Regions from separate parts of the Agromyces silvae genome, predicted to be linked through region 1. Evidence: predicted binding sites of a transcription regulator. Region 1 holds the regulator's gene; each other region holds the start of a gene.

What was found. Region 1 encodes HrcA, which represses chaperone genes, less so after heat shock. Its sites were predicted from a motif close to TTNGCACTCGNNNNNNNCGAGTGCNAA; they were not measured.
Region 2: groL (chaperonin GroEL) is a predicted target of HrcA. The motif match lies at 7,160-7,186, and genes of this name have one in related genera.
Region 3: groES (co-chaperone GroES) is a predicted target of HrcA. The motif match lies at 4,342-4,368, and genes of this name have one in related genera.

The regions. Positions count from the first base shown of each region.
Region 1 is NZ_CP133018.1:2,315,892-2,325,546, reverse strand. It holds gene lepA (translation elongation factor 4) at 1-243, shown strand, start outside; gene QU602_RS10745 (hypothetical protein) at 294-740, shown strand; gene QU602_RS10740 (HNH endonuclease) at 909-2,540, shown strand; gene QU602_RS10735 (DUF1990 family protein) at 2,550-3,188, shown strand; gene hemW (radical SAM family heme chaperone HemW) at 3,190-4,461, shown strand; gene QU602_RS10725 (DUF4870 domain-containing protein) at 4,445-4,867, opposite strand; gene hrcA (heat-inducible transcriptional repressor HrcA) at 5,038-6,060, shown strand; gene dnaJ (molecular chaperone DnaJ) at 6,114-7,214, shown strand; gene QU602_RS10710 (16S rRNA (uracil(1498)-N(3))-methyltransferase) at 7,267-8,001, shown strand; gene QU602_RS10705 (HIT domain-containing protein) at 8,026-8,385, shown strand; gene QU602_RS10700 (PhoH family protein) at 8,489-9,505, shown strand; gene ybeY (rRNA maturation RNase YbeY) at 9,566-9,655, shown strand, end outside.
Region 2 is NZ_CP133018.1:1,002,863-1,012,517, forward strand. It holds gene QU602_RS04710 (serine/threonine-protein kinase) at 1-605, shown strand, start outside; gene QU602_RS04715 (AI-2E family transporter) at 615-1,745, shown strand; tRNA gene QU602_RS04720 (tRNA-Thr) at 1,781-1,853, opposite strand; gene QU602_RS04725 (DMT family transporter) at 2,028-3,200, shown strand; gene QU602_RS04730 (nitroreductase family protein) at 3,207-3,752, opposite strand; gene msrB (peptide-methionine (R)-S-oxide reductase MsrB) at 3,756-4,217, opposite strand; gene QU602_RS04740 (DUF3263 domain-containing protein) at 4,467-4,829, shown strand; gene QU602_RS04745 (LytR C-terminal domain-containing protein) at 4,859-5,404, shown strand; gene QU602_RS04750 (cold-shock protein) at 5,641-5,844, shown strand; gene QU602_RS04755 (DUF3048 domain-containing protein) at 6,001-7,047, shown strand; gene groL (chaperonin GroEL) at 7,228-8,847, shown strand; gene QU602_RS04765 (hypothetical protein) at 9,097-9,655, shown strand, end outside.
Region 3 is NZ_CP133018.1:3,086,799-3,096,453, forward strand. It holds gene QU602_RS14085 (ABC transporter ATP-binding protein) at 1-721, shown strand, start outside; gene QU602_RS14090 (ABC transporter substrate-binding protein) at 1,309-2,595, opposite strand; gene rarD (EamA family transporter RarD) at 2,847-3,806, opposite strand; gene groES (co-chaperone GroES) at 3,951-4,247, opposite strand; gene QU602_RS14105 (class I SAM-dependent methyltransferase) at 4,422-5,609, shown strand; gene QU602_RS14110 (hypothetical protein) at 5,655-6,209, opposite strand; gene QU602_RS14115 (DUF4190 domain-containing protein) at 6,221-6,874, opposite strand; gene QU602_RS14120 (DUF4190 domain-containing protein) at 6,922-7,404, opposite strand; gene tsaD (tRNA (adenosine(37)-N6)-threonylcarbamoyltransferase complex transferase subunit TsaD) at 7,548-8,600, opposite strand; gene rimI (ribosomal protein S18-alanine N-acetyltransferase) at 8,597-9,100, opposite strand; gene tsaB (tRNA (adenosine(37)-N6)-threonylcarbamoyltransferase complex dimerization subunit type 1 TsaB) at 9,097-9,655, opposite strand, start outside.

The DNA of each region.
Region 1 (9,655 bases):
GAGGTGCCGATCCAGGCCGCCATCGGTGCCCGCATCATCGCCCGGGAGTCGATCCGCGCGATGCGCAAGGACGTGCTCGCGAAGTGCTACGGCGGCGACATCTCACGCAAGCGCAAGCTCCTCGAGAAGCAGAAGGAGGGCAAGAAGCGCATGAAGATGGTCGGCCGCGTCGAGGTGCCCCAGGAGGCCTTCATCGCCGCCTTGAGCGGCGAGACCGAGGTCAAGAAGGACGCGAAGAAGTAGCAACCGTGAGCTGCGAGGGTCACGCCGACAGTGTTCCTTAGGATGAGCCGGTGGAGTTCGAATACTGGCTCACCGGCACGGGTTGGGCCAAGGCATCTGTTCGCCATGAGGATGCGACCCTTCCGCTCTCGGCCTCATACATCCAAGATGCGCTCGGAGACCTGCTGCAAGCTGTCGACGACCTTCTCGCCGGAGCTGGTTCATCGCGCTGCGTGTGGTGGGAAGAGCCCGGCCAGTATTGGTGGCTCCTCGAACGCTCGGGAGAAGGCGTCAACCTCAGCATTCTGTGGTTCGACGATTGGGTGCGCGAACCCGACGGATCTGGCGTGCTGAAGTTCGCGGAGGCGCTCCCGCTCGCGGATCTCGCGACGGCCATTGCGGTGGGTTCTGCGAAGGTGCTGGCCGAACACGGTGCCGAAGAGTATCGCCGCCGTTGGGTCGAAGCGCCATTCCCGGAGGAACTGTTGTCGAAGATTCAGGCGCGCTTGTCTGCATGAGCCGGTTTGGCCCGACCCGATTCGCCGGGCATCGGGCGTTGACACGGCATGACGCCTCGGAGAAGACGGCTCCTCCGCAGAGAGCGTGCCATCCAAGAAAGAATTGTCCCGATCAAGTCGTATTTTCCCGTTCACCGGATGTCAGTGGGTGGGTGCAGACTGCTTCGCATGACGACCTCTCCGATCGACCGGCTGCATGCCGAGGTGGGTGAGCTCGCCGCCGCGTGGACGGCGGCGCAGCCGGCGCTCGGTGCGGCGCCTGATTCCGATGCAGTCGGGGAGCGGGCGTTCGAGGCATTGAGCGGCGACGGATTGGTGCGGGTGGTCGAGCGTGCGGCGCGCCTCAAACGTGCGGTGGAGTCGTTCCTGGCTCGGGCCGGTACCGAGGTCGCGCGGCGTTCGGCACCGGAGTTCGGGGCAGACGGGTTGGCGAAGCGGTACGGGCACTCGAGTCCGGCACGTCTGGTCGCATCGGCGACCGGCGGCGGGCAGGGTGAGGCGGCCAGGTTGCTCGCGGTCGGTGAAGCGACCCGGGCAGGCGAGTCGTTCACGGGCGAGGCGACGCCGGCGAAGTACGCGTACGTACGCGCGGGGCTCGACGCGGGCGCGCTGAGCATCGAGGCGGCGAATCTGATCACGGGCATGCTGCGCCGCGTCGAGCTGCGCGCGGACGCGGGGCTGATCGGTTCATACGAGCAACGGCTTGTGGGGGTCGCGGTGGGCGCGCCGCTGTCGCTGGTGGGGCGTGCCGTCAAGGAGGCAGAGGCGACGCTCGATGCCGAGGGACTGGCTCGGTCCGATGAACGGATGCGTGAGGAGCGGTCACTGACGTTCCGCGAAGATGCCGACGGCGTGTTCCACCTGCGCGCCCGGCTCGACCCGGTCACGGCCGCACCGGTGAAAGCGGCCCTGGATGCACTCGTGAGCGACGCGCTCCGCCGGCGCGGGTCCGGTGGCACGGCCACCGCCGGCGGTGCCGGAGACGATGGTCGCGGCCGCGGCCGCGGCCGCGACCAAGGCGCTGGTGCCGGTGCCGATGCGGGTGGGGTGGGTGCGGTGATCGAGGATCGACGATCGATCCCGCAGGTGCAGGCTGATGCGCTGGCCGAGCTGGCCCGGCACGCACTGGGCTGCCAGGCCGCGCCCGGATCGGTCCCGGCGACCACGATCGTCGTGCGAATGAGTCTTGAGGCACTGCGCGAGGGCGTGGGTGTCGCGGAGATCGACGGCATCGACCGGCCCGTCGCGGCGGGCACCGTCCGAAAGCTCGCCGCCGACGCGGAACTCATTCCGGCCGTGCTCGGCAGCGACAGCGTCCCGCTCGACCTGGGGCGTGGCACCCGCCTGTTCAGCAGGTCCCAGCGACTGGCGCTGATGGAACGCGACGGCGGCTGCGCGTCCTGCGGAGCCAACATCACCTACGCCGAAGCGCACCACGTCGAGTGGTGGAGCCGAGGCGGCCCGACCGACCTGGCCAACGGTGTCATGCTCTGCGCGAGCTGCCATCACCAGATCCACGACCAGGGCTGGCAGGTCCGCATCACCGGCAAGGGTCGCCGCGGACAGGTCTGGTTCATTCCGCCGCCACACCTGGACCCCGACCAAACACCTCGACTGGGCGGCAAAGCCCGCTTCAGCCCTAAACGCGAACGCCCGCCTTCGCCGGCGCCCGCCCCCGGACGCGCACCGGGATCTCGAAGCGTGCCCGCACCCGCGCGCACCGGTACTGCGGCCTCGCCGAGCTGCGACGCACGACCGCCCCGCGTCCTCAGACTGGGCCAGCAGCAGACCACGACGTAAACTGAGCGGATGTCTCGTCGCAGTACCTTCACCGATCAGTCCGTGACCTACGGGGCCATCGGCGCGACACTCGACCCCGACTTCCTTCGGTATCCGCCTGAGGGGTTCCGGCCCGCCGAGGACCGCGTGAAGCTCGGCTCGGGAGCCGAACGGTTCGAGCGCGCGGCCGAACAGCTCATGACGTGGGGTGTGCAGCAGGGGTCCGGCTTCACGGTGACCGAGATCTCGCCCGGTACCGGAGCGCAGTACTCGGGGCTCGCCTTCGACCCCGAGGGCTCGCCGCTCCAAGCGCAGCCCGCGCAGCGCACCGAGCAGCGGTTCGCGGCCGACGGAACGCCGTTCATCACGGCCGGCATGACGGCCACGCTCCGCAGCGGGCGGCATAGCGTGCCCGTGCTGGTCGTGTACGTCATCGACGAGCCCGATCGCATCGGGTTCGCGTACGGCACGGCCGGTGACGCGCCCGAGGCCGGCGAGGAGTCGTTCATCCTCGAGCGCCGCGACGACGACTCCGTGTGGCTCACCGTGCGGTCGATCCTCGAACCCGCCGGCGGCCTGCGCCGCCTCACTGCGCCCCTGCAGCGTCGTCGTCGTCGCGAGCTCACCAAGCAGCAGCTCCGCGCGCTGCATCCCGCGTTCCCGAGCTGACGTGGCCGGCCCGCTTCCGCTCGGCGACCCGGCACCCGCCGACGGCCGCCTCCCGATCTCGGTGCTGGACGGTGCCGACGATCGCGCCTTCGGCGTCTACCTGCACGTGCCGTTCTGCCGGGTGCGCTGCGGGTACTGCGACTTCAACACCTACACCGCCGGGGAACTCCGCGGCACGAACAGCGCGGACTACGCGAGCCATGCGAGTGCGGAGATCCGGATGGCCCGGGGTGCGCTCGAGGCATCCGGCCTGCCGTCGCGCGCCGCGGCGACCGTGTTCTTCGGCGGCGGCACACCGACCCTGCTGCCGGCGACGGATCTCATCGCGATGCTCGACGCGGTACGCGACGCGTTCGGCCTCGAGCGTGGCGCCGAGGTCACGACCGAGGCGAACCCCGACTCGGTCGGGCCCGGCGACCTGCAGCGCCTCGCCGACGCCGGCTTCACCCGAGTGTCCTTCGGGATGCAGTCGGCCGTGCCGCATGTGCTTGCCACGCTCGATCGCACGCACGACCCGGCGCGAATCCCGCTCGTCGTGCGCTGGGCGCGCGATGCGGGCCTCGACGTCAGTCTCGACCTGATCTACGCGACGCCGGGGGAGTCGCTCGACGACTGGCGCCGGAGCGTCGACGAGGTCCTCGCCCAAGCGCCCGACCATGTGAGCGCCTACGCGCTCATCGTCGAGGACGGCACGAAACTCGCCCGCCGCATCCGCCGGGGAGAGCTCGCCGAGCCCTCCGACGATCTCGCCGCCGACATGTACGAGCTCGCCGACGACCTGTTCGCCGCGGCCGGCTACACCTGGTACGAGGTCAGCAACTGGGCGCGTGGCGACGCACGCCGATCACGGCACAACCTCGGATACTGGCGAGGCGACGACTGGTGGGGCGTCGGGCCGGGCGCGCACAGCCACGTCGGCGGCGTGCGCTGGTGGAACGTGAAGCATCCCGCCGCGTACGCCGAGCGCGTCCTCCGCGGCGTCTCGCCCGCGGCGGGCCGCGAGACGCTCGACGCCGACGCGCGACGCACCGAACACGTGCTCCTCGCCTCGCGGATCCGTGAGGGCCTGGCGATCGACACGCTCGACGGGGGTGCGGCCCGCGCTGATGTGCGCAGTGCCGTGGCGGAACTCGTCGCCGACGAGCTCGTGGATGCACGAAGCGCCCTCGCCGGGCGAGTGGTGCTCACCCGGCGAGGGCGCCTGCTGGCCGATGCCGTCGTGCGACGGCTGCTCGAACCGGTGGCGGCCGAGCCGCTCAGCTCACGAACTTGATCGAGAGCGGGTAGGTGTAGGGCTGGCCCTGGTTGGCCTTCACGGCCGCGATGATGCTGAACACGATCACGACGATGCCGATGGCGATCGTGAGGAAGATGCCGATGATCACGATCCAGAGCACCGCGCTCACGACCGCGGCGATCGTCATGGTGATCTGGAAGTTCAGCGCGGTCGCGGTGTGGGCGCGAACGAACGGTCCGCGGTCCTTCAGCACGAGGTAGCCGATCAGCGACGGGATGAACCCGAAGAAGATGCCGCCGATGTGGACCAGTGTGGCCCACAGCTTCTCGTCGGCGGGGCTCATCTGCGGGCTCGGCTGGTAGGCGCCGGGCGGCGGTGCCGCAGGCGGGGGACCAGCCGGGGGTCCCGGCGGCGGGGGCGGGGGCGGTGGCAGGTCGGACATGGAGTCTCCTTCTTCGGGCCCGGTACACGGGTCGTCGCCATGTTCTCAGACCGGGCGGGTCACACGGAAGAGTCGACCCGGCGTGCCGGTTCGGATCACCGCACGGGGAAGTCGCGTATCATTAGCACTCGTAGGGAATGAGTGCTAAGGACTCGAGAGGCGAGGGGTCGATGGTCTCGGAACGCGGACTGGCGGTGCTGCGCGCGATCGTGCAGGACTACGTCGCGTCCCGCGAGCCGGTCGGGTCGAAGACGATCGTCGAGCGCCACGCGTTCGGCGTGTCGGCGGCGACCATCCGGAACGACATGGCGCTGCTCGAAGAGGAAGAGCTGATCGCCGCACCGCACACCTCGTCGGGTCGCATCCCCACCGACAAGGGCTACCGGGTCTTCGTCGATCAACTGAGCGACGTCCGCCCCCTCACACCAGCACAGCGCCACGCGATCGAGACCTTCCTCGGCGAGGCGAACGACCTCGATGAGCTGCTCGCGCGCACCGTGCGGCTGGTCGCCCAGCTGACCAATCAGCTCGCCGTCGTGCAGGTGCCGACGTTCACGAGTTCCCGGGTGCGGCACGTCGAGCTCGTGCAACTCCCGCCGTCGCGCGTGCTCTGCATCGTGATCTCCGACTCGGGCCAGGTCGAGCAGCGACTCGTCGAACTGCCCGAAGACCTCGACGACGAGACGCTGGAGTCGCTGCGTCGCCGGCTGAACCAGGTGGTCGCCGGCCTCCCGCTCGCCGAGGCGGCGACCGCCCTCTCGGGCGAGCTCGACGGCGCCGACCCCCGGCACGCCGGCGTGCTGGCGACCATCGCGGCGACGCTCGCCGAGCAGGCCGGGACGCAGCGCACCGATCGTCTCGTCGTGGCGGGCGCCGCAAACCTCGTCCGTACCGAGCAGGACTTCTCGGGATCGATCCTCGGCGTGATCGAGGCCATCGAGGAGCAGGTCGTGCTGCTCCGGCTGTTCAGCGAGATGGCCGCCGACCCGCACCGCATCGCCGTCCGCATCGGTCGCGAGAACGCGCCCTTCGGACTCGCCGAGACGTCGGTCGTCTCCACGGCCTTCTCGGTGCCCGGCCGCGACGTGTCGCGGCTCGGCGTCGTCGGCCCGACGCGCATGGACTACTCGTCGAGCATGGCCTCGGTGCGCGCGGTCGCACGCTATCTCTCGCGCACGCTCGGCGAGCATTGACGTCGCGCGGCTGAGCCCGCGACCGGACCTGATCGAAAGGAACCACCCCTGCCGTGGCAGACCACTACGAGGTGCTCGGCGTCGCACGCGATGCCTCCACAGACGAGATCAAGAAGGCGTATCGCCGGCTGGCACGTGAGCTGCACCCGGATGTGAACCCCGGGGCCGACGCCTCCGAGCGGTTCAAACAGGTCACCCACGCGTACGACGTCCTCAGCGACCCGCGCCAGCGCGAACAGTACGATCACGGCGGCGGCCAGGGCGCGTTCGGCGGGCAGGGGTTCGGCGGGTTCGGCGACATCTTCGAGACGTTCTTCGGCGCCGGGCAGCAGACCCGCGGCCCCCGGTCGCGCCGGGAACGCGGTCAGGATGCGCTCATCCGCGTCGAGGTCGGCCTCGACGAGGTCATCTTCGGCACGCATCGCGAGCTCGAGCTCGACACGGCGGTGCTCTGCGAGACCTGCAACGGGTCGTGCTGCCAGCCGGGCACCTCGCCCGTCACGTGCGACATCTGCGGCGGAACCGGCTCGATCCAGCGCTCGGTGCGCTCGCTGCTCGGCAACGTCATGACGTCGAGCCCGTGCGGCACCTGCCGGGGGTACGGCACCGTGATCGCGACCCCGTGCGTGACCTGCCAGGGCCAGGGCCGGGTGCGTGCGCGCCGGACCGTGCCCGTCGACATCCCCGCGGGCGTTGACACCGGGCTCAGGCTCCAGATGCCGGGCTCCGGGGAGGCCGGTCCGGCCGGCGGACCCAATGGCGATCTCTACCTCGAGATCAAGGTCAAGACCCACGACGTCTTCAGCCGCAACGGCGACGACCTGCTGTGCACGCTCGAGGTCGCCATGACCGACGCCATCCTCGGCACGACGGCGACGCTGCCGGCGCTCGACGGCGATGTCTCGCTCGAGATCAAGCCGGGCACGCAGGCCGGCGAGGTGCTCACGGTCAAGGACCGCGGGATCGGCCGGCTTCGCGGCGGCGGCCGCGGTGATCTGCGCGTGGGCGTGCAGGTGCTCACGCCGACGAAGCTCTCGGGCAAGGAGCGCAAGCTCGTCGAGCAGCTCGCCGCATCGCACAAGACGAAGGCCCCCGAGCTCAGTCACTTCCAGCAGGGCCTGTTCGCGCGCCTGCGCGACCGGTTCCTGAGCTGAGGCGACGGATGCCTCGGGCTGGGCGGCTGGCCCACCGTGAGAGCATGAGCCCATGAGCAGCCTGTACCTCGATGAGGCGCTGGAACTTCGGGCCCTGGTGCCCGGCGACACGGTCGAGCTGGCCGGGGACGAGGCGAGGCACGCGGTCGCCGTGGCGCGGGTCCGCGTCGGTGAGCGGCTCTCCATCGGCGACGGTCGCGGCACGATCGTGCGCGGCGAGGTCGTCGCCACCGCGCCGAGAGCCCTCAGCCTGGCGGTGGGCGAGGTGCTCCTCACCGAGCGCGCCGCACCGTCGATCGCGCTCGTCCAGGCCCTCGCGAAGGGCGACCGTGACGAGCTCGCCGTCCAGGCGGCGACCGAGCTCGGCGTCGACCGCATCGTGCCGTGGGCGGCCGCGCGCTCGGTGTCGCGCTGGGAGGGGCCGAAGGCCGACAAGGGTCGGCTGCGGTGGGCGACGATCGCCCGTGAGGCCGCGAAGCAGTCGATCAGGGCCTGGTTGCCCGAGGTCGACGAGGTCACCGCGACGGCGCATCTCCCCAGACGGCTCGACGGCGCACGCCTGCTCGTGCTCGAGCCGACCGCCGAGGTCGCCCTGACCGACCTCTCGTTCGACGGCCGCGACCTCGCGCTCATCGTCGGGCCCGAGGGCGGGATCGCCCCGTCCGAGCTCGACGGGCTGGCCGCCGCCGGCGCCGAGGCGGTGCGCCTCGGGGCATCCGTGCTGCGCACCTCGACCGCCGGGCCCGCGGCGATCGCGGTGATCTCCGCCGCACTCGGGCGGTGGTGACGCATCCGTCGCTACGATGGAGCCATGACCGAGACCCGCGAACCGACCGTGTTCGAACGCATCGTGGCGCGCGAGATCCCGGCGCGGATCGTGACCGAGACCGACCGGGTCATCGCATTCCACGACATCGCACCGAAGGCGCCGGTGCACGTCGTCGTGACCCCGAAGACGGCTGAGCACCGCGATGTCGTCGAGCTCGCGGCCGCCGACCCCGCACTGCTCGCCGAACTCGTCGAGGTCGCCCGCGGCGTGGCCGCCGAACTCGGCGACGGCGACTTCCGGCTCGTCTTCAACACCGGGGCGAACGCCGGACAGACGGTCTTCCACGTGCACGCCCACGTGCTCGCCGGCGGCCTCGAGGAGGGCTCGCTTGCCGGAGCCTGACCCGACCGACGCCGCACCGGTCGACGGCGCACCGACCGACCCGCCCGGGGCCGAGGCGCCCGCCGCGAGCGACGAGGAGCGGCTGCGCATCGACGGCATCGCCATGGTGCGGCTGCTCGGCCCGCAGGATCGGCTCCTCACGAGCATCCAGCGCGAGTACCCCGGGGTCACGGTGCATGTGCGGAGCAATGAGATCGCCATCCGTGGCGACGAACCCGACCGGCTCCGAGTGCGTCGCCTCATCGAAGAGCTCCTCGAGCTCGTCCGTCAGGGGCAGGACCCCACCCCGACCGAAGTCAGGAGCTCAGCCCGCATGCTGGAGCAGGATCCAGGCGCACGACCCTCCGAGATGCTCGGCCAGGTCATCGTGTCGAGCCGGGGCAAGTCGATCCGGCCGAAGACCGAAGGGCAGCGGCGGTACGTCGACGCCATCGACGAGCACACCATCGTGTTCGGCATCGGCCCCGCCGGCACCGGCAAGACCTACCTCGCGATGGCGAAGGCCGTGCAGGCGCTGCAACGCAAAGAGGTCAGCCGCATCATCCTCACGCGACCCGCGGTCGAGGCGGGTGAGCGGCTCGGATTCCTGCCGGGCACGCTCACGGACAAGATCGATCCCTACCTCCGGCCGCTCTACGACGCGCTGAACGAGATGATGGACCCCGAGCTCGTGCCGAAGCTCCTCGCATCCGGCACGGTCGAGGTGGCACCGCTCGCCTACATGCGCGGCCGCACACTGAACGACTCCTTCGTGGTGCTCGACGAGGCGCAGAACACCACGCCGGAGCAGATGAAGATGTTCCTCACCAGGCTCGGGTTCGGGTCGAAGATGGTGGTGACGGGCGACATCACCCAGGTCGACCTCCCGGGCGGCGCATCGGGGCTCAGGCTCGTGACCCGCATCCTCGATCGCATCGACGACATCGAGTTCTCGACGCTCACGAGCGACGACGTCGTCCGCCACACGCTGGTCGGGCGTATCGTCGACGCGTACACCGAGTACGACCAGCGGGCTCAGGCGCAGCGCTTCGAGCGCGACCAGGCCCGCGAGTTCGCCAACCGCGCCGAGCGCCGGGGCCGCACCCCGCGCGACCACCAGCCGCCGCGCCCGAAGAAGTAGTCCCGTGCCCCGTCACCGGCATCCCAGCCCGCGCCGCACCGTTCAGGAGACCATCAGCCGATGAGCATCGAGATCACCAACGAGTCGGGCGTCGACGTCGACGAAGCCGCGTTGCAGCGGCTCGCGGTCTATGCGCTCGACGCGATGCAC
Region 2 (9,655 bases), 1.3 Mb from region 1:
ACATCGGCGCGCAGGTGGCCGATGCGCTCGCCTATGTGCACGGCCGTCAGGTGGTGCACCGCGACATCAAGCCCGAGAACATCCTGCTGAGCGACGACCCTGCCTACGGCTACTCGCTCACCGTCAAGCTCGCCGACTTCGGCGTGGCCCAGTTCATGGACGGCACCCGGCTCACGGGCGACGGTTCGATCATGGGCACCGCGGCTTACATCGCGCCCGAGCAGGCGCGCGGTGCCGAGGCCGAGCCGGCCAGCGACGTGTACGCGCTCGGCCTGGTCCTGCTCGAGGCGCTGCGCGGGGAGCGCGAGTACACGGGGACGCCCATCGAGGCCGCGCTCGCCAGGCTGCACCGCGCACCGACGATCCCCGATGAGCTGTCCGACGAGTGGCGGGAGCTGCTCGAGGCGATGACCTCGGACGAGCCGTCGGCACGTCCGACGGCGCACGATGTGGCCGCGACGCTGCGCGACCTCATCCGGTCGCGGATCACCGAGGGCCGGGGCAAGCGCTCGCGCGGAGAACGTGCCGCGCGCCGCAGGTCCGCGCGCGAGGCATCCGGCCGTCGCGGCGGGTCGTTCTGGACCTTCCGCGGACGACGGGACTAGCTTCGACCCATGTGGACTCGTGCCAAGCGGCGACGCCGCACTGACTCGCCGGAGCGCGCAGCCGCCGAACTGACCGCCGCCGTCGATGCGCGCGCGCCCGAGGTGAAGATCCGCGCGTTCCGTATCGGCTTCGTGGGCGCGATCGGTGTGCTCTTCGCCCTGCTGCTCGGCGGGATCGTCGGCCAGCTCGGCACCGTGATCCTCTACGTGGCGCTCGCGCTGTTCCTCGCGCTCGGCCTCGACCCGCTGGTCAGCTGGCTGCAGAAGCGCATGCCGCGCTGGCTCGCGATCCTGCTCGTCGTGATCGCGGTCGTCGGCCTCTTCGTGGGCCTGATCGCGACCATCGTGCCGATCGTGATCGAGCAGACGCGGATCATCGTCGAAGACTGGCCGACGATCGTGGACAATGTCGAGCACTCCGACTTCGTGGTCTGGCTCAACGGCATCATCGGTGGCGACGCGATCGCGCAGGGCGTGACCGCGATCGGCGACTGGCTCGGCGACCCGAACAACTTCGGCTCGCTGACCGGCGGCATCCTCGCGGTGGGGGCGGGCATCGCCGGCGGGTTCACGGGCGCCACGATCGTGCTGATCCTCACGCTGTACTTCCTCGCATCGCTGCACTCGATGAAGCGCTACGCGACCCGGTTCGTGCCGCAGAGCTCGCGCGGCAAGTTCAGCGAGGTGTCCGAGGAGATCACGGGCTCGGTCGGGCGGTACGTCATCGGTCAGGGCTCGCTCGGGCTCATCAACGGCGTGCTCAGCTTCATCTACCTGTCGATCATCGGCGCGCCCGCGCCGATCCTGCTCGCCTTCGTCGCGTTCCTCTGCTCGCTCGTGCCGCTCATCGGTACGCTCACGGGCGCGATCATCATCTCGCTCGTCTCGTTCGCGGCGTCGCCCGAGACCGCGCTCGCCGCGGCGATCTACTACCTCATCTACATGCAGATCGAGGCGTACGTGCTGAGCCCGCGCATCATGAACCGCGCCGTCGCGGTGCCCGGCGCGCTCGTGGTCATCGCGGCCGTCGCGGGCGGCACGCTCGGCGGCGTGCTCGGTGCGCTCGTCGCGATCCCGGTCGCCGCGTCGCTGATCACCATCGTCGAGAAGGTCGTGTTCCCGAGGCAGGACTCGATCTAGCGCGGATGGGATCCGGCCAGGACCCGTTCGAAGAGAGCCGGCTGCGGGACTCGAACCCGCAACCACCGCTTTACAAGAGCGGTGCGCTACCAATTGCGCCAAGCCGGCGGAGTGTCGCGACCAGTCTAGCGGCGTCGGTGGCCGGGTGATGGGAGCCGACGGATGGGGCGCTCCGCACGCCGGGCCGACGCGTGCCGCCCGGCCGCACCGACGCGCGTATGCTGTTCGAGGCTCGGCGCGGATCCCGTCTCCCGACGGGCACCGAGTCTCGAACGGGGTGCGATGCGAAAGCCGGAGAGCGCGACGGCGACCGGGGCGGACGCAGCGGCGAACGCGACGTCGGATTCAGCAGCAGACGCAGCGGCGGGCGCGACGTCGGGCGCGACGCCGGGCGCGGGACGCACGGAACATCGCCATGCCGACCGCCTGCACCTGCCCGTGTGGCTCGCCGTCGCGATCGCGGTGCTGTGCGGCGCCGGAACCGCCGTGCAATCGCGCATCAACGGCGAGCTCGCACGCGAGCTCGGAGACCCGTACACGACCGCGGCGATCTCGTTCGGCTCGGGCCTCGTCATCCTGCTCATCACGCTCGCGGTGTGGCGGCCGGGTCGTGTGGGCTTCGGCAAGCTCAGGGTTCAGTTGCGTGAGCGCAGAATTCTGTGGTGGATGCTCTTCGGCGGGCTCGCGGGCGCCTACTTCGTCACGACACAGGGCCTCTCTGCGGGCGTGCTGGGCGTCGCGGTGTTCACGGTCGCGATCGTGGCCGGACAGACGATCGGCGGGCTCGTGTTCGACCTCATCGGGCTCGGCCCCGGCGGCAGACGCCCGGTCACCGCGACCCGCCTCACCGGCGCGCTGCTCGCACTCGCGGCGATCGGGTGGGCGGTGTCGGGCCAGCTCGCGCACGAGGTGCCGCTGCTGCTCATGCTGCTGCCCTTCGCCGCGGGTGTCGGCGCCGCGTGGCAGCAAGCGGTCAACGGCCGGGTGCGCGCCGCCGCCGACAGCGCGCTCACCTCGACCGCGTTGAACTTCATCGTCGGTACGACGGCGCTCGTGATCGTGATGTTCGTGCACGCGGGCATCGAGGGCTTCCCGGCCGAGTTCCCCACCGAGCCCTGGCTCTACCTCGGCGGCCTCATGGGCTGCCTGTTCATCGCCGGTCAGGCGATCGTCGTGCGCATCATCGGTGTCCTGGTGCTCGCGCTCGCGGGCGTCGCCGGTCAGCTCACCGCGGCGCTCGCGCTCGACCTGCTGGCGCCGACGCACGGCCGGGTCGTCGACGCCGCGACCATCGGCGGCACCGCGCTCGCGCTCATCGCGGTCGGCGTCGCGAGCATCTCGCGGCGCAGGCACCGCCACCGCGCAGCTTCGGTCGGGGAAGGTGGATCGCCCGGCGCATCCACGCAGCCCGACGCATCCGCGCAGCTCGAGACGCCGGCGCGTCCCGGCTCCTGACCGCGTTCAGTCGAGCGTGGTGAGACGGTCCGCGACGGCGCGCTCGCGCGGCGGCTTCGCCTCGGGCGGGCGGCCGCCGACGTACAGCCAGCCGAGCAGGCGCTCATTCGGGGCCAGGCCGTGCATGGCGGCGACCGCCGGACGCCTCGTGTGCGGGCCTGTGCGCCACATGACGCCCCACCCCGCGTCGTCCAGGAGCAGACTCAGCAGGTGCGCGACGCCCGCGGCGACCGCCTCCTGCTCCCACTCGGGCACCTTCGGGTGCGGTGCGACCGTCGCGACGATCGCGAGCAGCAGCGGGGCGCGCAGCGGCTTGGCGGCGAGCTTCTCCGCGTGCTCGCCCTCGAGACCGGATGCCTCGGCGAGCGCCCGGCCGAGACGCGCCCGCGCATCGCCGCGCAGCGCGATCACGCGCCACGGCGTGAGCGACGCGTGATCGGCGACGCGGCCGGCGGCGTCGAGCAGCTCGCGCAGTTCGGCGTCGGCCGGCGAGGCATCCGTCACCTTGGGCGATGAGCGCCTCGCGAGCGCCGCCTCGCGGAGCGACGCCACCGATCAGGCCTGCGCGTCGGACGTGGCCGGCTCGGCCGGCGAGTCGTCGGTGGCGGGCGCGCTCTGATCCGCGGCGGCGAAGTTCAGGGCGATGGAGTTCATGCAGTACCGGTCGCCCGTGGGGGTGCCGAAGCCGTCGGGGAAGACATGGCCCAGGTGCGAGCCGCAGCTCGCGCACCGCACCTCGGTGCGGACCATGCCGAGCGACGTGTCCTCGATGAGCTCGACCGCCTCGGGGCGGACCGACTCGTAGAAGCTCGGCCAGCCGCAGCCCGAGTCGAACTTCGTGCCGCTCTTGAACAGCTCGGCGTTGCAGGCCGCGCACGTGTAGATGCCCGCGCGTTCCTCATCGAGGAGCTCGCCGGTCCACGGGCGCTCGGTCGCGGCTTCGCGGAGCACGGAGTACTGTTCGGCGCCGAGCTCGGCACGCCACTGGTCGTCGCTCTTCTGGACGCGGTATTCCATGGTTCTCCTTCCGATCCGACCGGGAGGGCCGGAGCTCGCGGGCGCCGTTCAGCCTAATCCCCGCACGAGGTGCAACGCCGGTGTGTGTCATCCTGTTCCGCGCCCGGCGCGCGCGGATGCGGATGCCGGGTGGAACCGGACGCGGGCACGCGGACGCGGGCACGCCGCGCGGCTCGGCGGGTTCCCAGGCCGGCACTGCCTAGGATGTGGGCAAGCGCGGCACCGGGCCGGGCACGACGGGAGGCGAGTATGACGGGTGCGCCCGCCCCCAGGCGTCCCGGCGTAGCCGGCGTCGACCGCGGTGCCGGCACGGGCGCCGTCCAGGGCGACCCCGGTGACGCAGACGGTGAGGCAGTGCTCGACGACCGGGCCCGTCGGATCCTCGCCTTCGAGACCCGCTCGTTCGGTCACCCCGGTGCGAAGGCCGAGGCCGTCCGTGCCGAGTTCGGACTGTCCGCCGCGCGGTACTACCGGCTGCTCGCCGAGCTCATCGACGCCCCGGCGGCACTGCGATACGACCCCATGCTCGTGAAGCGCCTGCAGCGCATGCGTGACGCGCGCGCCGTCGCCCGAGACCGCCGTACCCTCAGCCTCGGCCGGGCGCTCGACTGAGCTCCGGCCCCGACCCACGACTGGACCCCATGGCGCAGAAGTTCCCCCGCGACCGGTTCGACCGCATTCCCGACGGCATCGAGCGGATCGGCGCGCATCGCGCGCCGCGTCGCCGCGGCCAGGGCTGGATCGCGTTTGCCTGGGCCGCGCTCGCGACCGTCGTGCTGGCGACCGCGGGCATCATCGGGATCATGGTGTTCAACGACCGCCTCAACTTCGGTGACGAGCCGCAGCCGGCGGCGACCGAGGCGCCGGTCGAGACCGCACCGCCGACCGTCGCTCCTGACCTGCCGGTGACCGTGCTCAACGGCACGCAGACGAGCGGGCTCGCGGCGCGTGCCGCCGAAGCGCTCACCGCGGCAGGGGTGCCGGTGGGTACGACCGCGAACGCGAGTGAGAACGACCTCACCGTCACCTACGTCTATTACGCCACGGCCGACCTCGAGGGCGCCGCGCGGGGCGTGGCGCAGGCGCTGCCCGAGGCGGAGGTCCGGCTCGACGCGAAGTTCGGCGAGATCGGCACGCCGTTGGTGGTCGTGCTCGGATCCGACTACGCCGCGGCGACCGGAGGCTGACACCGGCCACGGTCTCGGCCCCCGCGGTTCCGGAAGGCGCTGTCCGAATCGTTGTCATTCTGCGACCTTTCGTAACGAAACGAGTCTTGTGCGCACACATCTCTCCCACCAATGTGGAGATTGGCTGTCCGAACCCGTGTAGTACGCCTCGCATCACCCGGTGCACGTCAGCACGTGGACGGCCCGGTACCTGCCTCGGGCACGTGCTGACGACACACGGCAATTGGGAGCAACGCATGGCGAACGGGACCGTGAAGTGGTTCAACGCTGAAAAGGGATACGGGTTCATCACCGTCGATGACGGCGGCCAGGACGTGTTCGTCCATTACTCCGCCATCGACATGGCGGGCTACAAGGTGCTCGAGGAGGGCCAGCAGGTCGTCTTCGAGGTCGGCACCGGTTCGAAGGGCCCGCAGGCCGAGGCGGTTCGCCCCGCCTGATCCCCGGCTTACGACACGCGCCGCCCGCCTCGACGGGCGGCGCGTTCGTACCCGCGGCGCCGCGGACCGCGTGGAGTCGCCGCGGGTCGCAGCGCCTCGCGACGCGCCGCAGCGCGTCGCCGCGGGCGGCGGCATCACGATCGTTACGATGGCGGAATGTCTGAGGATCCCGCGCGGAGTCGGAGGCCACTCGCACGCGCGGTCGTGAGCGCGGCGCTGCTCCTCGCGCTGGCCGGATGCGCGGCGGGCGAACCCGAGGCGACGGAGCCGCCGGTCATCACCCGCGCCGCTCCCGCGGCCATGGGGGTGGCGTCGTCGATCGTGTTCGCGCCGCTCCGCGGGACCCTCGCGGATGCGGCAGCACTCGCACACCCCGCGCTCGCCGTGAAGGTCGACAACCACGTCGAGGCCAGGCCGCACATCGCGCTCAACCGGGCCGACATCGTCTTCGAGGAGCTCGTCGAGGGCGGCATCACAAGGTATGCGGCCGTCTGGCATTCGGATGTCCCGGACGAGCTCGGCCCGGTTCGGTCCATCCGACCGATGGACCCCGACATCATCGCGCCGTTCGGCGGCCTCGTCGCGTACTCGGGCGGCCAGGAGCAGTTCGTGGCCATGATGCAGGACACGCCCGTCGTGAACCTCGTCTTCGACTACGACGACACCGGCCTGTTCTGGCGCGCCGACGACCGGCCGGGACCGCACGACGTCATCCTCGCCGCCGGAGAGGCGGTGCGCCGCCACGCCGACCTCCCGGCGCCGGCCGTGCAGTTCGCCTACGGCACCCAGGATCCACTCGCCCACGTGCCCGGCGCGACGCCGACGAGCCGGATCGACGCGGTGTTCTCGGATGCCAGATATCCGAGTTGGGAGTGGGACGCGGCGAGCTCGACCTGGCTCCGCTCGCAGGAGGGGGCTCCCGACGTCGAAGCGTCCGGCGACCGGGTGCGCGCCACGAACGTGGTGACCATGCGCGTCGACATCGACTGGAGTCTCGGGGAGGTGCCGCGCACCGTCCTCGTCGGCGAGGGCGAGGTCTGGGTCTCCGCAGCCGGGCGAACCGCGCACGGCCGGTGGGCGAAGCCCGCTCGCGAGTCGCCGATCGCACTCACCGCCGACGATGGCGCGCCGCTCCGGCTCGCGCCGGGAACCACCTGGGTCGAGCTCGTCCCGCTCGACGGATCGGTCACCTTCACCCCCTGAGCGGTACGCCCCCGGCAGGTCCTTCGATCGGTGGCCCGCGCCGACGTCGAGCAGCGTCCCCGCGAGGCGTCCGCTCGCTTGCACTCTCGATTCGAGAGTGCCAGAATCGGTGTTAGCACTCGCACGATTCGAGTGCTAACCACCATTCTTCGGACGTCCGGGAAGGGACGAGAGAAACACATGGCAAAGATCATCGCTTTCGACGAGGAGGCCCGTCGCGGTCTCGAGCGTGGACTCAACACGCTCGCCGACGCGGTCAAGGTGACCCTCGGCCCGCGCGGCCGCAACGTCGTGCTCGAGAAGAAGTGGGGCGCCCCCACCATCACGAACGACGGCGTTTCGATCGCCAAGGAGATCGAGCTCGACGACCCGTACGAGAAGATCGGTGCCGAGCTCGTCAAGGAGGTCGCCAAGAAGACCGACGACGTCGCGGGTGACGGCACCACCACGTCCGTCGTGCTCGCTCAGGCGCTTGTGCGCGAGGGCCTCCGCAACGTCGCCGCCGGCGCCGACCCGATCAGCCTCAAGAAGGGCATCGAGAAGGCCGTCGAGGCCGTCTCGGCGCAGCTGCTCGAGAGCGCCAAGGAGATCGAGACCAAGGCCGAGATCGCGGCCACCGCGTCCATCTCGGCCGCCGACCCGCAGATCGGCGAGATCATCGCCGAGGCGATCGACAAGGTCGGCAAGGAAGGCGTCGTCACGGTCGAGGAGTCGAACACGTTCGGCACCGAGCTCGAGCTGACCGAGGGCATGCGCTTCGACAAGGGCTACCTGTCGGCGTACTTCGTGACCGACCCCGAGCGCCAGGAGGTCGTGTTCGAGGACGCGTACATTCTCATCGCGAACTCGAAGGTCTCGAACATCAAGGACCTGCTCCCCATCGTCGACAAGGTGATCCAGACGGGCAAGCAGCTCGTCATCATCGCCGAAGACGTCGACGGCGAGGCGCTCGCGACCCTGATCGTCAACAAGGTCCGCGGCATCTTCAAGTCGGTGGCCGTCAAGGCCCCGGGCTTCGGCGACCGCCGCAAGGCTCAGCTCCAGGACATCGCGATCCTCACGGGCGGCCAGGTCATTTCGGAAGAGCTCGGCCTCAAGCTCGAGAACGTCACGCTCGACCTGCTCGGCCAGGCACGCAAGGTCGTCATCACCAAGGACGAGACGACCATCGTCGAGGGTGCGGGCGACAGCGAGCAGATCGCCGGCCGTGTCGCGCAGATCCGCCAGGAGATCGAGAACACCGACTCCGACTACGACCGCGAGAAGCTGCAGGAGCGCCTCGCCAAGCTCGCCGGCGGCGTCGCCGTCATCAAGGCGGGTGCGGCCACCGAGGTCGAGCTCAAGGAGCGCAAGCACCGCATCGAAGACGCCGTGCGCAACGCGAAGGCCGCCGTCGAGGAGGGCATCGTCGCCGGTGGTGGCGTCGCCCTCATCCAGGCCGGTGCCGCGGTGCTCGGCTCGCTCGAGCTGAGCGGTGACGAGGCGACCGGTGCGAACATCGTCCGCGTCGCCATCGAGGCCCCGCTCAAGCAGATCGCGCTGAACGCCGGTCTCGAGCCGGGCGTGGTCGCGAACAAGGTGGCCGAGCTGCCCGCGGGTCACGGCCTCAACGCCGCGACCGGCGAGTACGGCGACCTGCTCGCGCAGGGCATCATCGACCCCGCCAAGGTGACGCGTTCGGCGCTGCAGAACGCTGCGTCGATCGCCGGCCTCTTCCTCACGACCGAGGCCGTCGTCGCCGACAAGCCCGAGAAGACCCCGGCTCCGGTCGGCGACCCCACGGGTGGCATGGACTTCTGAGTCCACACGCGTCGCACTGCGCCGCACACGAACACGAACGAAGGGCGTCCCCGCGAGGGGGCGCCCTTCGGCGTGTCGCCGGGCTCCGCAGCGAGCGAGTGGCGTGCTCGGCCACGGGTGCGGCCCGGCGGCGACGCGGCGGTCCGGCGGGCGGCGGTCCGGCGGGCGGCGGTAGATCGCGCGCCCGCGTGATGCGATCGTTGCGAGCCGTGCGTCGGGCTGGCTGCCGGCGGCGCGTATTCTGACCGCATGACGCGCTCACGCCCCCGCGCAACCACCCTCACCGTGAGTGCGATTGCGATTGCGGTCGCGTTCGGCGTCACGCTCACAGGATGCACGCCGACCGATGCGCCTCCCTCGGCCAGCCCGGCGGTGCCGTCGGCGTCGCCCACACCGGAGCCCGTGCTGGATCCGGGCCCGGTGCCCCGCATCGACGCCGACTGTGAACAGCTCGTCGCACTGCCGGCACTCCAGTCCTTCGTCGGCGATGCGGGAGCGCCGCTCGTGATGCTGCATGAGCCGGAACGACTGACGCCGGATGAGGCCGCAGTGCTCCAGCTCGGCGGACTCGTCTGCGACTGGGCCAGTCACACCGACCCGGTCTCGTCCGTGCCATCGGAGGGTGCGCAGCGGGTCCGGCTTCGGGTGATGCCGGAAGGGCTCGAGCACGCCGCGGAGTACGTGGCGACCTATCAGATCGCCGATCCGACGTATGGCGAGCACGTGCAAGGTCCTCGGTGCATCGCGCCGGACGCAGGCCGGTCGAGCGGCTATTGCGAACTGATCGGCGCGATCGGGCCGACCTGGG
Region 3 (9,655 bases), 770 kb from region 1:
CGACACCCCCGTCGTCTTCGTCGACGACGTGCACGCGGGGTACCTGCCCGGGGTGAACATCCTGAACGGGTGTTCGCTCGTCGCCCACCAGGGCGAGCTGATCGGCATCATCGGCCCGAACGGCGCCGGCAAGTCCACGCTGCTCAAGGCGATCTTCGGGCAGGTACAGGTCCGCGAGGGCACGATCACGCTCGAGGGCGACGACATCACGGGGCTCAAGGCGAACAAGCTCGTCTCCCGCGGGGTGGGCTTCATCCCGCAGACGAACAACGTGTTCCCGAGCCTCACGATCGAGGAGAACCTGCAGATGGGGCTGTTCCAGAACCCCTCCATCTACAAGGAGCGACTCGAGTTCGTGACGGGCATCTTCGCGGAGCTCGGCTCGCGGCTGAAGCAGCGCGCCGGCTCGCTGTCGGGCGGTGAGCGCCAGATGGTCGCGATGAGCCGTGCGCTCATGATGGACCCGAAGGTGCTGCTCCTCGACGAGCCCTCGGCCGGCCTGTCCCCCGTGCGCCAGGACGAGGCGTTCATCCGGGTCTCGGAGATCAACAAGGCGGGCGTGACCTGCATCATGGTGGAGCAGAACGCGCGCCGCTGCCTGCAGATCTGCGACCGTGGCTACGTGCTCGACCAGGGCCGCGACGCATACACGGGCTCGGGCCGTGACCTGCTGAGCGACCCGAAGGTCACCGAGCTGTACCTCGGCACGCTCGGCACCTGACGCAGAGGCACTGCCGTACCGCTGAAGGGCGGGCCCCGCATCTCGCGGGGCCCGCCCTTCTCGTGTGTCCCCCGAGGCATCCGCTGACCCCGCGTGCGCTCGTTGGCACCAATCCGCGCATCCGCAGCCACGCGCCCGGGTCACGTTCATTCCCTTGCTCAGGAAGAACTCGCCGCGGTGCGGCGCGCCGCGCCGCGACACACCGACGGAACGCGGCGTCTTCCTGAGCAGGGAATCGCGCCAGGCGGCAGGACGGCGTGGGGACGACGTGTGCCGCGACGTCGCCGGTAGGTGGCCGCGACCACGGCACGCGGATGCCTCGGGGCGGCGCCGCCCCGGGGCATCCGCCGGCCGCGCTGCGCCACGTCCGCACCGCGACGCCACGCCCGCACTGCCGCGCCACGCCTGCACCGCTGCGCCACGTCCGCACTGCCGCGCCACTTCTGGTCGCCAGAAGTGGCGCGGGTCTGCAGAAGTGGCGCAGCAGCGCGGAAGGGGGCACAGCGGGCAAGCGGATGCCTCGGGCGGACACATGAAACGGGCCCCGGTCGAACGACCGGGGCCCGCGTCAGGCGGTACGGAGAGGCTCAGCCCTCGTACGCGCTGTAGTTGTTGTCTTCGCCGTACTGGTAGATGCCGATCGACGCCTCGGTCGGGTCGCCGACCTCATCGAAGGTGATCGGACCGGAGATCCCGTCGTAGTCGGCGACGCCGCCATCGAGGATGATCTTGGCGCAGTCCGCGTACGTCTCGCACTTCTCGCCGTCGCCCGAGCCGCCGGAGACCTCGATGAGCTTCTCGGCGATCGCCGCGGAGTCGGTCGAGTTCGCCGCGAGCGCCGCGAGCGCCAGCAGGATCGTCGCGTCGTAGGACTCAGCCGCGTAGCTGTAGTCCTCGAGCGCGGGCGTGCCTTCAGCCTCGAGGAAGGCGTCGAGCTCACCCGTGAAGGCCGAGATCGAGTCGATGGACAGGCCCGGGAGCGTGCCCTTCGCACCGGTCAGCGAGCCGGTCGGGAACGCGTCGGCGAAGTTCTTCAGGTTGCCGTCGACGAAGTACAGCTTGTCGGCGGGGAACTGTCCGAACAGACCCGGCAAAATCGTCGACACCTCATCGAACGTGATCAGCGCGATGGCGTCGGGCGCAGCCGCGAGCACCGCGTTGATCTGTGCGTCGAACGTGGTGTCACCGGTGTTGTACGTCGCCTCGGCGACGACCTCGCCACCGGCCGCCGTGAACGCCTCGGACACGTACTTCGCGAGCCCGGTGCCGTACGAGTCGTTCAGCACGATGATACCGAGCGTCTGGTTGCCGTCTTCGGCGATCAGGTTGCCGAGCACCTCACCCTGGAGCACGTCGGACGGCGCGGTACGGAAGTACAGGCCGTTGTCGTCGTACGTGGTGAACGCGTCGGAGGTGTTCGCCGGCGAGAACTGGATGACACCGGCTCCCGTGACCTGGTCGATGAACTGCAGCGACGTACCCGAGGACGCGGCGCCGATGATCGCCGAGACGCCCTCGCCGAGGAGGCGGGGGATCTCGGTCTCGTACGCCTTGTTGTCGGTGTCGCCCGAGTCGCCGTAGACGACGTCGAGCGTCAGGCCCGTGTCGCCGGTGGCCTCGTTGATCTGCGACGTCGCATAGGCGACACCTGCTTCCTCGGGCGGGCCGAGGAACGCGAGGTTTCCGGTCTGCGGAAGGGCCGTGCCGACGGTCAGCGTGAGGTCTTCACGGGGACCGGACGATTCTTCCTGCCCGGCATCGGGTTCGCCGCTCGCACATGCGGAAAGGAGGAGGGCGCTCGTCGCGGCGACCGCGACACCCGTCCAGACCTTGCCACGCGAACGAGCGGGTCGGGAGGTACCGAAAACGCTCATGTTGCTCCTTGGGACTGAAGGAATTGTTTTCCATTCGGAACGCGCCTCAGGGCACGCCGTCCTGTCACAGTAGTTGCGGCCTCGGCGCGGGACAAGAAGCCGCGATCACAACCCGGTAACACCGGCCAAAGCGTTACATTTCCGTCACATTGGAGACCGTAGGCGCACAAACGAGCAGGCGAACCGACCTCACACGCAAGGAAAGCGCACTCCGGGTGGCCACCCATCGTCAAGGCCCCGAGCGGCTCGACTCAGGTCAGCGGCACGATCTGCCGGCGAGCCGCTCGGGCACCGCGCACGAGGTCGAAGGTCAGCACGACGAGCGCGAGCCAGACGAGTGCGAAGCCGATCCAGCGTTCGAGCGGCATGGGCTCGTGCAGCACGAACACCCCGACGACGAACTGGATGAACGGTGCGAAGTACTGGATGAATCCCATGGTGGTGAGCGGCAGGCGACGCGACGCCGCCGCGAAGAACAGCAGCGGGATCGCGGTGATCGCGCCGGAGAGGAGGAGCAGCACCGTATGCCAGGTGCCGTGCTGGCCGACCGTGAGGCCCGCGGTCGTGCCGACCACGATGAGCTGGATCACCGCGACCGGGGTGAGCCACGCGGTCTCGAGCGTGAGCCCCGCCACGGCGTCGACACGCGGCCCCACCCGCTTCTTGATGAGGCCGTAGAAGCCGAACGAGAATGCGAGCAGGAGGGCGATCCACGGGAATTCGCCGTGCCCGAACGCGAGCACGAACACGGCGACGATGCTGATGCCGACCGCGATCCACTGCGTGAGGTTGAGCCGCTCGCGGAGCACGAGCACGCCGAGGAACACGGTCACGATCGGGTTGATGAAGTAGCCCAGGGCGGCCTCGACCACCTGGCCGGACAGGACGGCGTAGACATACGTCTGCCAGTTGACGTAGATGAGCAGGCCCGCGACGCCCATGGTCAGCAGGACACGGCGATCGAGGGCGAGCGCGACGAACGGCCGCCAGGCGCGCGTGACCGTGATGAGCACCGCGCAGAACACCAGCGAGAGGACGATGCGCCAGCCGACCAGCTCGAACGGGCCCGTCGGTTCGAGCGCGATGAAATAGATCGGCAGGACGCCCCAGAGCCCGTACGCCGCGGCCGCGTAGACGAGCCCAGCGCGGCTCAGGCTGGTCGACGCCGCGGCCGGATCGCCGACGGTCTCGGAAGGGGGCGGTGTGCTCACCGGCTCAGCCTACGCCCGGCCTCGGACACCGCGATGACGGCGCCGGCTGCCGACGCCAACGCTCGCGCATGGCCCCCGCCGGGGAAATGACGAACGGCCCGGGCGCCGTCAGGGCGCCCGGGCCGTTCACCCGGATCGAGTCGCTCAGCGAACGACGACCGCGAGCACGTCGCGGGCGGAGAGCACGAGGAAGTCGTCGCCGCCGAACTTCACCTCGGTGCCGCCGTACTTCGAGTAGATCACCTTGTCGCCGACGGCGACGTCGAGCGGAACACGGTTGCCGTTGTCGTCGATGCGGCCGGGGCCCACGGCCACGACCTCGCCCTCCTGGGGCTTCTCCTTCGCAGTGTCGGGGATCACCAGACCGGAAGCCGTGGTCTGCTCGGCCTCGACCTGCTTGATGACGATGCGATCCTCGAGCGGCTTGATGGAAACCGACACGGTTGACCCCTTTTCTCTTTCGTTCGGTACGGTCTTGACGAAGACTTCGTTAGCAGCCTCTGAGTGAGAGTGCTAACAGGAGTCTAGGGAGAATCTGGCACTCACGCAACGTGAGTGCCAGCCGGTTTCCACACGCACCGGATGCCTCGGAGGACCCGGTGCTAGCGTGGCCGGGTGGATCGCGCCGAGCTCGTCGAACTCCTCTCACCGGAGGGGCTGCGACTCCTCGACGCGGTCCCCGAATGGGACTCCAAGGCCGACGTGGTGCGTACGGTCGCCGACCTCCGCAAGCAGGGGCACTCCGCCACCCTCGTCGCGGCCGTGCTCAGCCAGGCGCGCCTCCGCCAGCGGGCTCGGGCGAAGTTCGGTGAGTTCGCCGACCGCATGCTGTTCACAGAGGCAGGGCTCGAACAGGCGACCCGGCTGAAGGTCGCCGCATTGCACGCCGGGCGGTTCGCCCGGGCCGGCATCGGCCAGGTGGCCGATCTCGGCTGCGGCATCGGCGGCGACGCGCTCGCCGTGGCCGCCGTCGACATCGAGGTCACCGCGGTCGAGGCCGATGAGGTCACCGCGGCGATCGCGGCGTACAACCTCACGCCGTTCCCTCGCGCGCGGGTGCTGCACGCGCGCGCCGAGGAGGTGCCGCTCGGCGGCATCGGCGGCGTATGGCTGGATCCCGCGCGGCGTACGACCGAGGGCGGCCGCACCGTCCGCATCGCTGACGCCTCGGCGTACAGTCCGTCGCTCGACTTCGCCTTCGGCCTCGCCGAACGGCACGCGGTCGGCGTGAAGCTCGGCCCCGGCACCGACCGCGACCTCGTGCCCGCGGGCGCCGAGGCGCAGTGGGTCTCGGTCGACGGCGACCTGGTCGAGCTCGCCGTGTGGTTCGGGCCCCTCGCCCGGCCGGGGGTCGGTCGCGCCGCACTCGTCGTCCGCGGCGACCACGCCGCCGAGCTCACCGCGCCGGCTGACAGCGAGGACGCCGAGACGGGTCCGCTCGGCGACTACCTGTACGAGCCCGACGGCGCGGTGATCCGTGCCCGGCTCATCGGTGACTTCGCGAGGAGCATCGGCGGGTGGATGCTGTCGGAGGGTCTCGCATATGTGACGGCCGACCGTGCAGTCGACAGCCCGTTCGCCCGCGGGTTCCGGGTACTCGAGCGACTGCCGAACGACGAGCGGCACCTGCGCCAGGCCTTGGCCCATCGCCGAATCGGCGCACTCGAGATCAAGAAACGGGGCGTCGACATCGACCCCGCATCGCTCCGCACCCGCCTGAAGCTCCGAGGCGAGGCATCCGCCACGATCGTGATCACGCGCGAGGCGGGCCGCCGCGTGACCCTGCTCGTCGAACGACTCTGACCACCCCTGGACGACGCTGACCCGGAACGCCGGCGACCCGCTCGGCTACGCAGGCAAGGCGCCGTAGACGATCGCGTAGTACCCGAGCCACACCGCGGAGAAGACGAGTCCGGTGATCCCCGTGCCGATGGCGACGAACGCGAGCGTGCGCCCGTGTTCCTCGCGGCGGAGGCCGAGCACGCCGAACACGATGGCGGCGAGCGAGAGCGGCAGCATCCATCCCACGAACAGCGAGGCGAGCGCGCCGATGGAACCGGCGACGGCACCGATCCAGCTGTAGACGCGCCGCTGCACCTCGTCGTCGTCGTCCGCCTCCTCGACCACCGGAGCGAGCACCTGGTCGGGGACGCCCGGTCGGCCGACGAGCAGCAGCTGCCCGGTGGGCAGCTGCTGCAGACGGCCGGTGTCGTAGTGGCCGACGTCGAAGCTCCCGTCGGCATCGCTCGGCTGCAGCGGGCGGCGCGCATCCGCCGGGAGCACAGGACGCGGCGCTCCGCCCGAGCGCGGGACCGCCGCATCGCCCGAGGGCGGCACGGGGCTCCCGCCGTCGGGCGGGACCGGGGCCCCGCCGTTCGGCGGGACCCCCGCGTGATCAGTCACCTCTGATGCTCCTAGTAGGTGTAGTTGTACGTCCCGACCGAGCCGAACAGCACCGCCCAGAACACGATCGACAGCAGGCCGAGGGCCAGGCCGACGAACCCGAGGATGAGTCCGGTCAGCCACATCGCCTTCGCCTGCGGCTCGCGCTTGCGCCCGAGGAACCCGAGCACGACCGCGGCCGCCGGGATGAACAGCTGCAGGATGCCGCCGATGATCGGGATCCAGACGACCGCGAACCCACCGAGCAGGCCGACGATGCCCGCGATGAGCGAGATCAGGCTGAGGACCGGGGTGGGCTTGGCGGGCGCGGAGCCGTAGGCGGGGGCGCCGTACCCGGCTGCACCGTACGCGGGCGGCGGCGTCGCGCCGCCCGAGGCGCCGTACTGCGGCTGCTCGCCGTACTGCGCCGGCTCGCCGTACGCGGGCTGCTCGCTGCCGTAGGCCGGCGGCGGGGGCGGCGTCGCGCCGTAGGCCGGCGGCTCGGGCGCGGCGGGCGGCGCGGGCGCGGCCGGCGGCTGGGGGGCGGCCGGCGGCTGGGGGGCGGCCGGCACGTCGGGCGCGATCGGCTCGGGCGCGGCGGGGATCTGCGGCTCGGGCGCGTCGGGCACGCCGGGCTCGGACGGATTGGGCGCCAGGGGCTCTTCGCCGGGCTTCGGGTCGGTCATGTCGTCTCTCTTCTCACTCGTAGGGTCGGATCGGCGGTCGACGTCGGTCAGTAGTTCGTCACGACGCCGTAGGTGGACATGTACCACGTCGTCCAGGCGACGATCGCGATGACGGCGATGATGCTCAGCGCGATGCCGATGTAGCCGACGATGAGGCCGGCGAGCGCGAGCCCGCGACCTTCCTCGCGGGTGCGCTTGATCTGGTTCAGCGAGATGTGTCCGCAGATGACGCCGACCACGGAGCCGATGAACCAGAAGATGACGAGCCCGGCGATCGACGCGATGAGCGCCACGATGGCGAGGGTGTTGGTCTTGTTCGCCGGCGCCGCGCCGTAGCCCGGCTGCCCGTACCCCGGCTGCCCGTAGCCCGGCTGCCCGTAGCTCGGCTGCCCATACCCGGGCTGGCCATAGCCCGGCTGCCCATACCCGGGCTGGCCGGCCCCGGGCTGCCCGTATCCGGGCTGCCCGGCCCCCGGTGGCGGTGTCGGCACGCCGGCCCCGGGCTGGTCCGGAGCGTTGGGATCGGTCACGTGAATGGTCCCCTCTTGCGTGGGCGAGTCTCACCGCGGCTCGGTTGACGCAGCGGGCGCCCGACGGCGCGCGTCACCCTCATCTCGGGTTCACCATACCGCGACGCGCGGACCCGCCGCGAGGGTTGCGGCCGGTCCGCCGGTCACACTCGGATCTCGGTGACCGGCAGCGTCGAGTCGGCGCCGAACCCCGGCCCCGAGGGCTCGTAGCCCGCCATGATGAGTTGCGCGCCGAGCGCGGCGATCATCGCGCCGTTGTCGGTGCAGAGCGACAGCGGCGGGATGCGCAGGGCGACGCCCGAGGCATCCGCCCGCTCCTCGGCCACCTGCCGCAGCCGCGCGTTCGCCACCACTCCGCCGCCGAGCAGCAGCCTCGGCACGCCGAGGTCGCGGCATGCGGCAAGCGCCTTCGTCACGAGGACGTCGACCACTGCCTCGCGGAAGCTCGCGGCGACGTCGGCGAGCGGCACCGGCTCACCCGACGCCTCGCGGCGCTCGACCCATCGCGCCACGGCGGTCTTCAGTCCGGAGAAGCTGAAGTCGTACCGGTGCCGCTCGAGATCCTTCGCCTGGCTGAGCCCGCGCGGGAACGCGATCGCCGCGGGGTCGCCGCCGACGGCGGCCCGATCGATCTCGGGCCCGCCCGGGTAGGGCAGCCCGAGCAGCCGGGCGACCTTGTCGAACGCTTCGCCGGCGGCGTCGTCGATGGTCTCCCCCAGGAGCTCGACGTCGCTCACCAGGTCGCGCACGAGCAGCAGCGAGGTATGGCCGCCCGAGACGAGCAGGGCGATCGTCGGCGTCTCGAGCGGCGCCTCATCGGCCAGCAGATCCGCACCGACGTGCCCGACGAGGTGATTCACGCCGTAGAGCGGGACGCCGAGCGAGAGCGCGAGCGCCTTCGCGGCCCCGACGCCCACCATGAGTGCGCCGGCGAGCCCGGGCCCGCTGGTCACGGCGACCGCGTCGAGGTCGTCGAGCGACACGGATGCCTCGGCGAGCGCCGTCCGAACCGTCGGCCCCAGCGCCTCGAGATGGGCGCGCGCCGCGACCTCGGGCACCACGCCGCCGTAGCGTGCATGCTCGTCCATCGACGACGCGATCGCGTTGGCGAGCAGATCGGTGCCGCGCACGATGCCGACACCGGTCTCGTCGCAGCTGGTCTCGATGCCGAGCACGAGCGGGGCCTGACGATTCACTGGACCTCCACGGCGGGCGTGTCTGCGGGCGATGCGACGGCGGGCGGCACGTTCAGCCGCATCGTGATCGCGTCGATGCCGCCCCTGTAGTAGCGGGGGCGCACGCCGATCTCGGCGAAGCCGAGCGAGGTGTAGAGCGCCCTGGCGACCGGGTTGTCGGCACGCACCTCGAGGAAGAGGCGAGCGGTGCCGCGGCGGCGCGCCTCGTCGATGAGCGAGAGCATGAGCACGCGACCGAGCCCGTGGCCCCGGTGATCGGGGGCGACCGCGATCGTCTGCACGTCGCCTTCGCCGCTGCCCCGCCCCGCGAGGAGGCCCGCGTACGCGAGGACCTCGCGCGGAGCGCCGTCGTCCACGGCGACGAGGTAGTGCGTGTGCGGGCTTTCGAGCTCCCGGCGCATGGCGTCCTCCGGCCACGCGTCGTCGGTGAAGACGGAGCGCTCGAGCTGCATGACGGCGTCCAGGTCGCCGATGTCGGCGCGGCGGAGCATCCGACTCATTGCGAGACCCGCTTACCGGCCGAGAGTGTCACGTCGGGCGCGCGCAGGTAGATCGGCTCGTCGTCCGCGAGCGGCAGCCGGCTCGCGGCGAAGCCGAGTTCGGCGATCATGCCGACCGCGCCGGCCGGAACGACGGCGGCGTCGTGCCGGGTCGCCGACGAGGTGGGCACGTCATCGCGCGGGAACAACTCGGGGCCGGTCACGCGCACGGGCAGTCCGTCGTCGTCGAGCCCTGTGTATCCGGAGACCGCGGACTCGCGGCGGCGCGCATCGGTCACGACCTGGAGCGTACCCTCGCCCCCGTCGCGGTACCACGACCAGGCGACGGCGTCGTGGCTCGCGACCGGCACGACGGGCCGGGCGATGCCGAGGGCGAACGCCCGCGCGGCGGCAATACCGACCCGCAGTCCCGTGAACGGCCCGGGCCCCATGCCGACGGCCACGCCCGAGAGGTCGCGCGGCGCGACGGCCGCGGCGTGCAGCGCCCGCTCGATGAACTCGCCGATCACCTCGGCGTGCCGCATCGCATCGTCGGTGCCGACCTCGGCGAGCACG